Panacibacter microcysteis: one gene and its partner. The protein of the gene in region 1 binds, or shares a complex with, the protein of each later gene. Links are inferred from orthologs where the notes say so. Each region holds a gene or a part of one and is shown in the gene's direction. Other genes may lie near its edges.

The links. Proteins that work in one complex are often made in the same cells at the same time.
Region 2: the proteins of I5907_RS07025 (region 1) and I5907_RS16675 are in contact, whole or in part, in a solved structure (PDB 8RP0), measured with the Escherichia coli proteins. The link is inferred for Panacibacter microcysteis from one-to-one orthologs.

Annotation. Positions count from the first base shown.
Region 1 is NZ_JADWYR010000001.1:1,723,432-1,727,969, forward strand. What follows is about bases 6-2,844. They hold I5907_RS07025 (anthranilate synthase component I family protein), read left to right. Parts: upstream 6-702; coding sequence 703-1,986; downstream 1,987-2,844. Other genes in these bases: I5907_RS07020 (hypothetical protein), read left to right, coding at 256-693; I5907_RS07030 (hypothetical protein), read right to left, coding at 2,109-2,844. Also shown: more of I5907_RS07030, read right to left, coding at 2,845-3,548; I5907_RS07035 (hypothetical protein), read left to right, coding at 3,645-4,538. UniProt on the Escherichia coli protein: Part of a heterodimeric complex that catalyzes the two-step biosynthesis of 4-amino-4-deoxychorismate (ADC), a precursor of p-aminobenzoate (PABA) and tetrahydrofolate.
Region 2 is NZ_JADWYR010000002.1:1,156,413-1,160,851, forward strand. Bases 670-3,409 are described here. They hold I5907_RS16675 (anthranilate synthase component II), read left to right. Parts: upstream 670-1,612; coding sequence 1,613-2,206; downstream 2,207-3,409. Other genes in these bases: I5907_RS16670 (anthranilate synthase component I family protein), read left to right, coding at 670-1,542; trpD (anthranilate phosphoribosyltransferase), read left to right, coding at 2,253-3,245; trpC (indole-3-glycerol phosphate synthase TrpC), read left to right, coding at 3,245-3,409. Outside these bases: more of I5907_RS16670, read left to right, coding at 130-669; more of trpC, read left to right, coding at 3,410-4,042; I5907_RS16690 (phosphoribosylanthranilate isomerase), read left to right, coding at 4,053-4,439. UniProt on the Escherichia coli protein: Part of a heterodimeric complex that catalyzes the two-step biosynthesis of 4-amino-4-deoxychorismate (ADC), a precursor of p-aminobenzoate (PABA) and tetrahydrofolate.

The DNA of each region.
Region 1 (4,538 bases):
TTCTTTTCAGCTTTTCTTGCGTCGCACTCTTGTACTGTATAGCGCTGTGCATCAGCAATACTGCATATGCACCGTTGTTAGAAGTTACAGGCAATGTTGCAGGCCTGTAATAACGGGCAATACATAGTGAACGTTTGAAAAGGCACAACATTTTTTTAAAGAATTATGTGTAAAGTCTTTGTATTTCGGGTATAAAAATTTTTTTTTGTTGAATCAAAAACTCGTTGAAATTTTACGACATAATCTTTAAAGGATATGGCAAAATCTGCAAAAGACAATAAGAAGCCTGGTGGAAAACCGGAAGCACCCAAAAAAAGTGAAAAACCGTCTTCAAAACCAAAAAAGCAAATGGAAGAAGATGATGATGATTTAGATGAAGATGATGAAGATATGGATGTGAAATCATCAGCAAAATCTACCAAGGGCGCAGCAAAGAAAAAAGGCGGAGAAGATGACGATGAAGATGAAGACCTGCCAGAAGAAGTAGATGATTGGGAGAAACCGGAAGAAGATGATAACTGGGATCCGGATTTTGAAGAGTTCGATATTCCAAAATCAAAAGGCAAGAAAAGCACCGGTGGTGGCAGCAGCAAAAAAAGCAGCGGTGATGATGATCTTGGGCTTGATGAGGATTTTAAAGAATTCGACATGTTCAACGACTCAGGCTTCGATGAAGAAGATGACGACTTTTAATTGGAACAAATGATGGTGCAAAGGATCTCCGCATCTTTTCCCGTACACGATAAAACAGTTTTTAAACAACAGATGTTGCATTGGGCAAACCAGTTCAACATCTGTTGCTTTTTAGACAATAACCAATATACCGGCAACCACCATACACATGAATGGCTGCTGGCCGCTGGTGCCGTATCGCAATGCATGCCATATGCAGGTAAGCTGGCACAATTCAAAACGTTTACTGCCCAAACCCACGACTGGCTGTTTGGCCATTTTGCTTACGATCTGAAAAACGAGATTGAAAGCCTGTCGTCTTCCCACACAGATTATATTGGTTTTCCGGACCTTTTTTTCTTTCAGCCGCAAATTGTTATTCAGGGCTGTAATGAGAGTGTTACTATTCACTGCCTGGATGTTGCACCGGAAACAGTTTTCATGCAGATACAACAAACAATAGTAAAGGCACCGGTTTTTATGGCCAAACCAAATGTGCAGTTACGTACAGCACGTTGGCAGTACATTGATACGATTGAAAAACTGCAACAACATATTGTACGCGGCGACTGTTACGAGATCAATTACTGCATAGAATTTTTTGCAGAAGATGCCATAATTAACCCGCTGCTGGTGTATGAGCAATTGATTAAGGTCTCGCCCAACCCTTTTGCAGCATTTTACAAACTGCATGATAAATACCTGCTGTGTGCAAGCCCAGAGCGATATTTAAAGAAGACAGGAGCTGCCATTATTTCTCAGCCCATAAAAGGAACAATTAAAAGAAATACAACCGACCCGCAGGATGAAGAAAGTAAACAGCAACTGTATAACAGCAGCAAAGACCGCAGCGAAAACGTAATGGTGGTTGACCTTGTAAGAAACGACCTCAGCAGGGTTTGTAAAGAAGGTTCGGTAGAAGTGGAAGAGCTGTTTGGCATCTATACATTTCCGCAATTGCACCAGATGATCTCTACTGTTAAAGGAGTATTGAAAGATGATGCGGATGTGGCGGATGTTATTGCTGCAACTTTTCCAATGGGATCGATGACCGGCGCGCCAAAACTAAGTGTAATGAAACTGATTGAACAGTATGAACATACAAAGCGTGGTATTTATTCAGGCGCTGTTGGTTATATAACACCCACAAAAGATTTTGATTTTAACGTGGTAATAAGGAGCATTATGTACAATGATTCAACGGAATACCTTAGTTACCAGGTTGGTGGTGGCATTACCTTTTACAGCAATGCAGCAGATGAATTTGATGAATGCCTGCTCAAAGCAAAAGCCATAGAAAAAGTGTTGGCTTAGACATCAATAAAAAAGCAGGCAGACCGTCATTGCAACGCCTGGCTCAGTAATATTCTACAGTACAAGTGAGTGACACAACAGGCGCCTGGTTAAGTACTGCAGCTTGTGCCAAACTATTCCCTTCAATATCTCAACAAAGCCGGGATGTTGAGGTTGTAAATAAATATCAAACACCACCCGGCCACTGCCAGTATTTCGATTGACCTGCTAAATATTGTGTAAACCTTTACCGTTTGTGTTTGATACCTGTTGGCAAAATATTTTTTGAACATGGCCAGTTGAAAAGTAAGCGCTTCCTGCGCTGTAGCTGTAAACACATGCAAAACGGCTGCGGTGAACACTGCAAAGGTTGCAGTAGCTGTAAATATTTTGGCCAGATTGAACAACCCGTTGAGGTTACAAACTATTGATGCTATATGTAACAAAGCCGACGTACAAATGATGAATGCTGTTGTACGGGTATGGAAAATCTGTCTTTTTTTGTTAACGCGTAAAATGAGTATATCGAGTGTAATGCAAACAGCATTTAGTAAGATGAGCAACCATCTTTCTTCGTACGTGGCATACAGGAACAGGTTGACAAATGCCACTATACGAAATGCGATAAAGAATGCGGCCCATAAAATTCTTACAGTAAGCGGTATATTTTTATCCTTAAAAAATAATACGGTTAGAATCAAGCCCAGTATGGTCCATACAAGCTCTATAAAAATAACGGGTGGGTTAGGAAAGAAGAATGGCGCAAAGGAAAATGCAAGCAGCAGGCTTCCAAAAAGCGGGTTGGCAGATAAATATTTCAATTTTATTTTATTGGTTCGAACGTATGTGACGATGTGTTTACTGTATTCTTTGCGGATAAAAATGAGCCATGTTGTAAAGAGTAAGCATAGCAGCACCGTAACAGATACTGCATACAAGTGCGCCGACAGGTAGTACAGCATTATTTTACTACCGGTATCTGCTGAATCTTTTATAACATCTATAAAGTTTTTCGAATAGCCGGCGTGTGATTCTTTAAGCAGTGGTACATCGGTGGCGCGTAAAACCGATGCATTGAAGTTTTTTATTTTCTGCAGTAGGTTTTTTCTGAGTGTTGCGAGTACAACCATATTGCTGTCTAATGTGTGTTGTAAACCCGAGAGCTGCAAAGCCTTGCCTGTGTATAGGTTTTCCGCATTGTTATAGAGTGCAAGAACTGAGGGGGCAGCATCTGCCGGTTTGAATTTTTCTATATTCTTATGGATGACGTGAAGACTTTTATTTTTTGACAGCAATAATGTGTTGTTTTGGTCCAGTTTGGTTTTTACCTGTTCAAGAAATATGGCATGAACATTTAGCAGCCTGTAACTTAAGTGCCGGTCTGTGGTGTTGATGTACGCATCAGCAAACCTGAGCTTGCCTGCAATGTTTTGCAGATCCTGTTGTACAGGTGTAAGGTCGAAACCTGTTTCAAGTGTATGTATGTTTTTTTGGATTGAATTGTTGGCGCTATGTAACCGATCCTGTGCATTTGCATGTAAGGCGATTACGATAATAAGCAGAAGGGGAATGATGCGCTTCATGGTAGTTTTGATACTTTAAATTTAAATGTTTTAAGAAAAACTTATAATGGTTATATTTAATACCATCTTTTGATATGTAGCGTCAAAACTGTTAACATGAGAACACTTCTTCCCCTTTTATGCCTGTTCGCTTTTTTCTATGCCGGTGCACAGGACGGTAATTACTGGCATTCGCCATATGGTACAGGCGGTTTTTTTCTGCCCGGTTCTGTCATTGCTTACAATGGTGACAGTGGCGTATATTTTACCAACCCCGCACTACTGGCTAATTCACCCAAAACAACCATTTCTGTTACTGCGGTTCTTTACCAAATGCAAACAATCAGTATGGCTGATGGAGCCGGAACAGGCAGGAAGCTGATATCAAAAAACATGTCGTCTGTACCACAGATGGTGGCCGGTAAAATTGCGCTGGGAAAAAATAAATTTCCACTGGCTTATGCCATCATTCATAACCCGCTGATAAACTTTGCTGCCAACCAGCGCAGGGATGAGCAGTTGCCTGTATTGAACGATGCTTACAGCCCCGGAGCCGAATATTTTCTTGGGCAGTATGTGGAACAGAACCGCGCTTCTGAGACACAATTGCAAATAAGTACGGGCAAAAAATTAGCACCTCATTTTACGGCAGGTCTTACCCTTGAGGCCAACCTGTACAGCAGGTATTTCTCTTCTGATTTCTCTGCAACAGCTATTGTTAACCCGGGTATTGCAGATTTTAATATTACGAGTAACAGGGAATCGTATATAGCCAATTATAAGAATTATGGTGCAAGGGCAAAAGTGGGTATTGGTTACGATAACGGTAACCATCACCTGGGACTAACGATAACAACGCCGGTATTGCATCTAAAAGGAGATGGCAATATAACCAGCGATATAACACTTGTTAACGCTAAACTAGATCCTGATTTAAGTCCGTTAAGCCTGTTTGCCAACGCACGCCAGGTAGAGCTTAAAGCAAAATGGAAAATGCCGTTGAGTATTGCC
Region 2 (4,439 bases), on another replicon or contig:
ATGCATTATTTAAACAGGCAGGCATAGGCAGTATCGTTGCTGCCAACAGTTATACAGTACAAGAGTGCGACGCAAGTAAAGCTTAACAGATAACCAACAGCCGGGTACATAAATTTTACAACAGGCATTATGAAAAAAATTCAGCTTAACACAACGTATAAAAAGATGCTGGCAGACGTATACACACCTGTTGGTATTTATTTACGTCTGAGAGATCGTTTCAGGGATACCGTGCTGCTCGAAAGCACAGACAACAGGGCATCTGACAATAGTTTTTCTTTTATTGGCATCAATGCCATTGGTGGTATCGAAATTTCAGGCTTCGATTCTGTTGAGTATAAAATTCCGGGACAGAAACCCGAACGCGAAGCCATTAAACATATACAGGATATACCTGCCACGATCTGGAACTTTATGAACCGCTTTGAAGTTGTAAAACCTGATGAAAAAGTAGTACAACTGGCACAGGGTGTTTACGGTTATTCAACTTATGATGCCGTACAATTTTTTGAAACGGTAAAGCTAAAGAGTTACAACACATTGCCGGAAATTCCGCTAATGCGCTACAGGCTTTACCAGTATGTTATCATCATCAATCATTTTAAAGATGAAATGTACCTCTGCGAAAACCGCGTAAACAATATTGAAAGCGATGTTGCCGCAGTGGAATCGCTTATCAAAAGCAAAGACGTACCAGCTTACCCTTTTAAAATACAGGAAGACGAGGTAAGCAACATCAGTGACCAGGGATATATTGACATGGTAAAAAAAGGTATTGCAAGCTGTCTGCGGGGAGATGTTTTTCAAATTGTGCTCAGCAGGCGTTTTCAACAAAAGTTTATAGGAGACGAATTCAATGTATACCGTGCGCTGCGAAGTGTAAACCCCTCTCCTTACCTGTTTTACTTTGATTATGGCGATTATAAATTAATGGGCAGCAGCCCCGAAAGCCAGCTCATTATCAAAAACGGTAAAGCCATCGTTCATCCTATTGCCGGTACATTTAAACGAACCGGTAATGATGAAAAAGATGAGCAGCTTGCAGAAGCTTTACTCAATGACGCCAAAGAAAATGCGGAGCATACTATGCTGGTAGACCTGGCACGCAATGATCTAAGCCGTTGTTGCGATAACGTGGTGGTTAACCATTACAGGCAGGTACATTATTATTCGCACGTTATACATCTTGTAAGCGAAGTTTGCGGCACGGTAAGGCCAAATGCCAACCCATTTGAATTGCTTGCGCTTACTTTTCCGCAGGGCACATTGAGTGGTGCACCCAAATTCAAGGCCATGCAACTGATCGATGAATACGAGCCCACCGTTCGCGGTTACTACGCCGGCTGTATTGGCTTTATGGGTTTTGACGGTACGTGCAACCAGGCAATTATGATACGCACTTTCCTCAGTAAACAAAACACATTAAACTACCAGGCAGGTGCAGGTATTGTAGCCAAATCGGTACCCGAAAGCGAGTTGAAGGAAGTAAACAACAAACTTGGCGCACTAAAAAAAGCGGTGGAACTGGCAGAAACAATTTAATTTTTATGAACCCGGCAGTTGTGCATGCATCAGCATCGTTGCGTCGCACTCTTGTACTGATTATTATATTATGAGCAATAACCTGAAAATATTAGTCTTCGACAATTACGACTCTTTTACATATAACCTGGTTCATCTTGTTGAAAAAATATTGCATTATAAGGTAGCTGTGTACCGCAACGACAAGATTAAGCTGGAGGATGTAAAAGCGTATGATAAGATCATCTTATCACCCGGGCCCGGCATTCCGGAAGAAGCAGGTTTATTGCTACCGCTTATAAAAGCATATGCAGGCAGCAAATCGATACTGGGCGTATGCCTCGGGCACCAGGCCATTGGGCAGGCATTTGGCGGCACGTTGTCAAACCTCACGAGTGTTTATCATGGTGTGGCTACGCCGATAACTCTTAACCGGGAAAATGCAGCAGCAGAAAGCCCGCTGTTCAAAGGCTTGCCGCACACGTTCGAAGTGGGCCGTTATCATTCATGGGTGGTAGACCGTAATAACTTTCCTGCAGACCTCGCTGTAACAGCAGAAGATGAGCAGGGGTTTATCATGGCGTTGCAACATAAACAATACGACATACAAGGTGTGCAGTTTCACCCGGAGAGCGTATTGACGCCTGACGGCGAAAAAATTATGCGCAACTGGCTGGCTATGTAAGTGATGATTTTGATGGTTACATTGTAAAGCATACTAAGAAGAAAACATGAAAAAGATTCTGCAATATTTATTTGAACATAAAACGCTTGGCCGCGAGCAGGCAAAAGAAATATTGACCAATATTTCGAAAGGCATGTACAACGATCATGAAGTTACCGCCTTCATTACGGTATTTCTCATGCGCAGCATTACCATTGAAGAACTGCAGGGCTTCCGCGATGCACTGCTGGAATTATGCGTAAAAGTTGACCTGGGTGAACATAAGACCATTGATATCGTTGGTACCGGCGGCGATGGCAAGAACACCTTCAATATTTCCACACTATCCTGCTTTATTGTAGCCGGTACGGGGCAAAAAGTTGCAAAACATGGTAACTACGGTGCATCTTCTGTAAGCGGCGCCAGCAATGTGATGGAACTGCTTGGCTATAAATTCAAACACGATAATGGCCAGTTAAAAAAAGAAGTTGAAACTGCCAATATATGTTTTTTGCATGCACCTGTTTTTCACCCGGCATTAAAGACTGTTGGGCCAATTCGAAAAAACCTGGGCCTGCGTACATTTTTTAACATGCTGGGCCCAATGGTTAACCCGGCTTCGCCGGCTTACCAGTTAGTAGGTGTGTACAACCTGGAAATGGCAAGAATTTATAACTACCTTCTACAACAAACCGGTAAAGCGTTTACAATTATTCATGGTCTGGATGGCTATGATGAGATATCTCTCACAAACGATACCAAGGTCATTACCAGTAAGGGTGAAAGCATTATGACACCGCTTCAGCTTGGCAAACGTATTGTATCTGCAGAAGATATTTATGGCGGCAACAGTACAGAAGAGGCAGCAAGAATCTTTGTAAAGATCATTAAAGGTGAAGGCTCATGGGCACAAAATGCGGTGGTATTGGCCAATGCTGCTATGGCGCTGGAATGTACCGGGGCGTATACTACTTATAACGATGCGTACAATGCAGCCGTAAACAGCCTGGAAAGTGGCAAAGCTTACCAATCATTACAAACATTAATCAGCCTGCAATAATGAACATCCTCGACCAGATCGTAGCACATAAAAAACAGGAAGTAGCAAGCCGCAAGTCATTAGTCACTATTGCGGAGCTCGAAGCATACCCGGCATTTTCCCGCAAAACCATATCACTACACCAGTCTTTACTGGACGAATCAAAAACGGGCATCATTGCGGAATTCAAGCGAAAATCGCCTTCCAAAGGCATCATCAACAGCCAGGCTGATGTAACGAAAGTTACGGGTGCATACGCATTATACGGCGCGTCAGGCTTATCTGTGCTTACAGATGCAACATTCTTTGGCGGTAATGATACAGACCTGGAAGCCGCAAGGCGTAACAATACCCCCATACTGCGTAAAGATTTCATGATTGATGAATACCAGTTCTATGAAGCCAGGGCCATCGGGGCAGATGTAATTTTACTGATTGCTGCCTGTCTTACACCCGCACAGGTAAAAGCTTTTGCACAACTGTCAAAATCGCTGCAACTCGAAGTCTTGCTGGAAATACACAACGAAGAAGAACTTGGTCACATTTGTGCAGAAGTAGATTTTGTAGGTGTAAACAACAGGAACCTCAAAACGTTTACAGTAGATATCAATACATCACTACAGCTTTTTCCGCATATACCTGCAGATAAACCTGCCATCGCAGAAAGCGGCATCAGTAATGTAGATACAATTGTAACTTTGAAACAGGCTGGCTTTAAAGGTTTCCTCATTGGTGAAAACTTTATGAAACAACCAGACCCCACGATTGCTTTTGCTGATTTTGTAACAGAGCTTAAAGCAAAACAAAATGCGCATTAAAGTATGCGGAATGACGAAACCGGAACAGGTAATGCAACTGGATGAACTGGGTGTTGAATTTGCAGGCTTTATTTTTTATCCGAAGTCGCCACGGTACGTCTTTAAAACCATGCCGGCAACAGAAATAAAAAAGATACGCGGCAGCATCAATAAAGTGGGCGTGTTTGTAAATGCAGACCCCGACGAGATTTTGAAAACGGTTGATGCGTGCGGCCTTTATCTTGTGCAATTACATGGAGACGAAAATCCGCGTACATGCGAACGCATTTCAAACTACGTCTCTGTAATCAAAGCTTTCCGCATCAGTGAAGATGACAACATTGCATGGAAGATCCGTGAATATTACGATCCGGTTGACATGTATATGTTCGATACCGAAGGCGCAGGTTATGGCGGC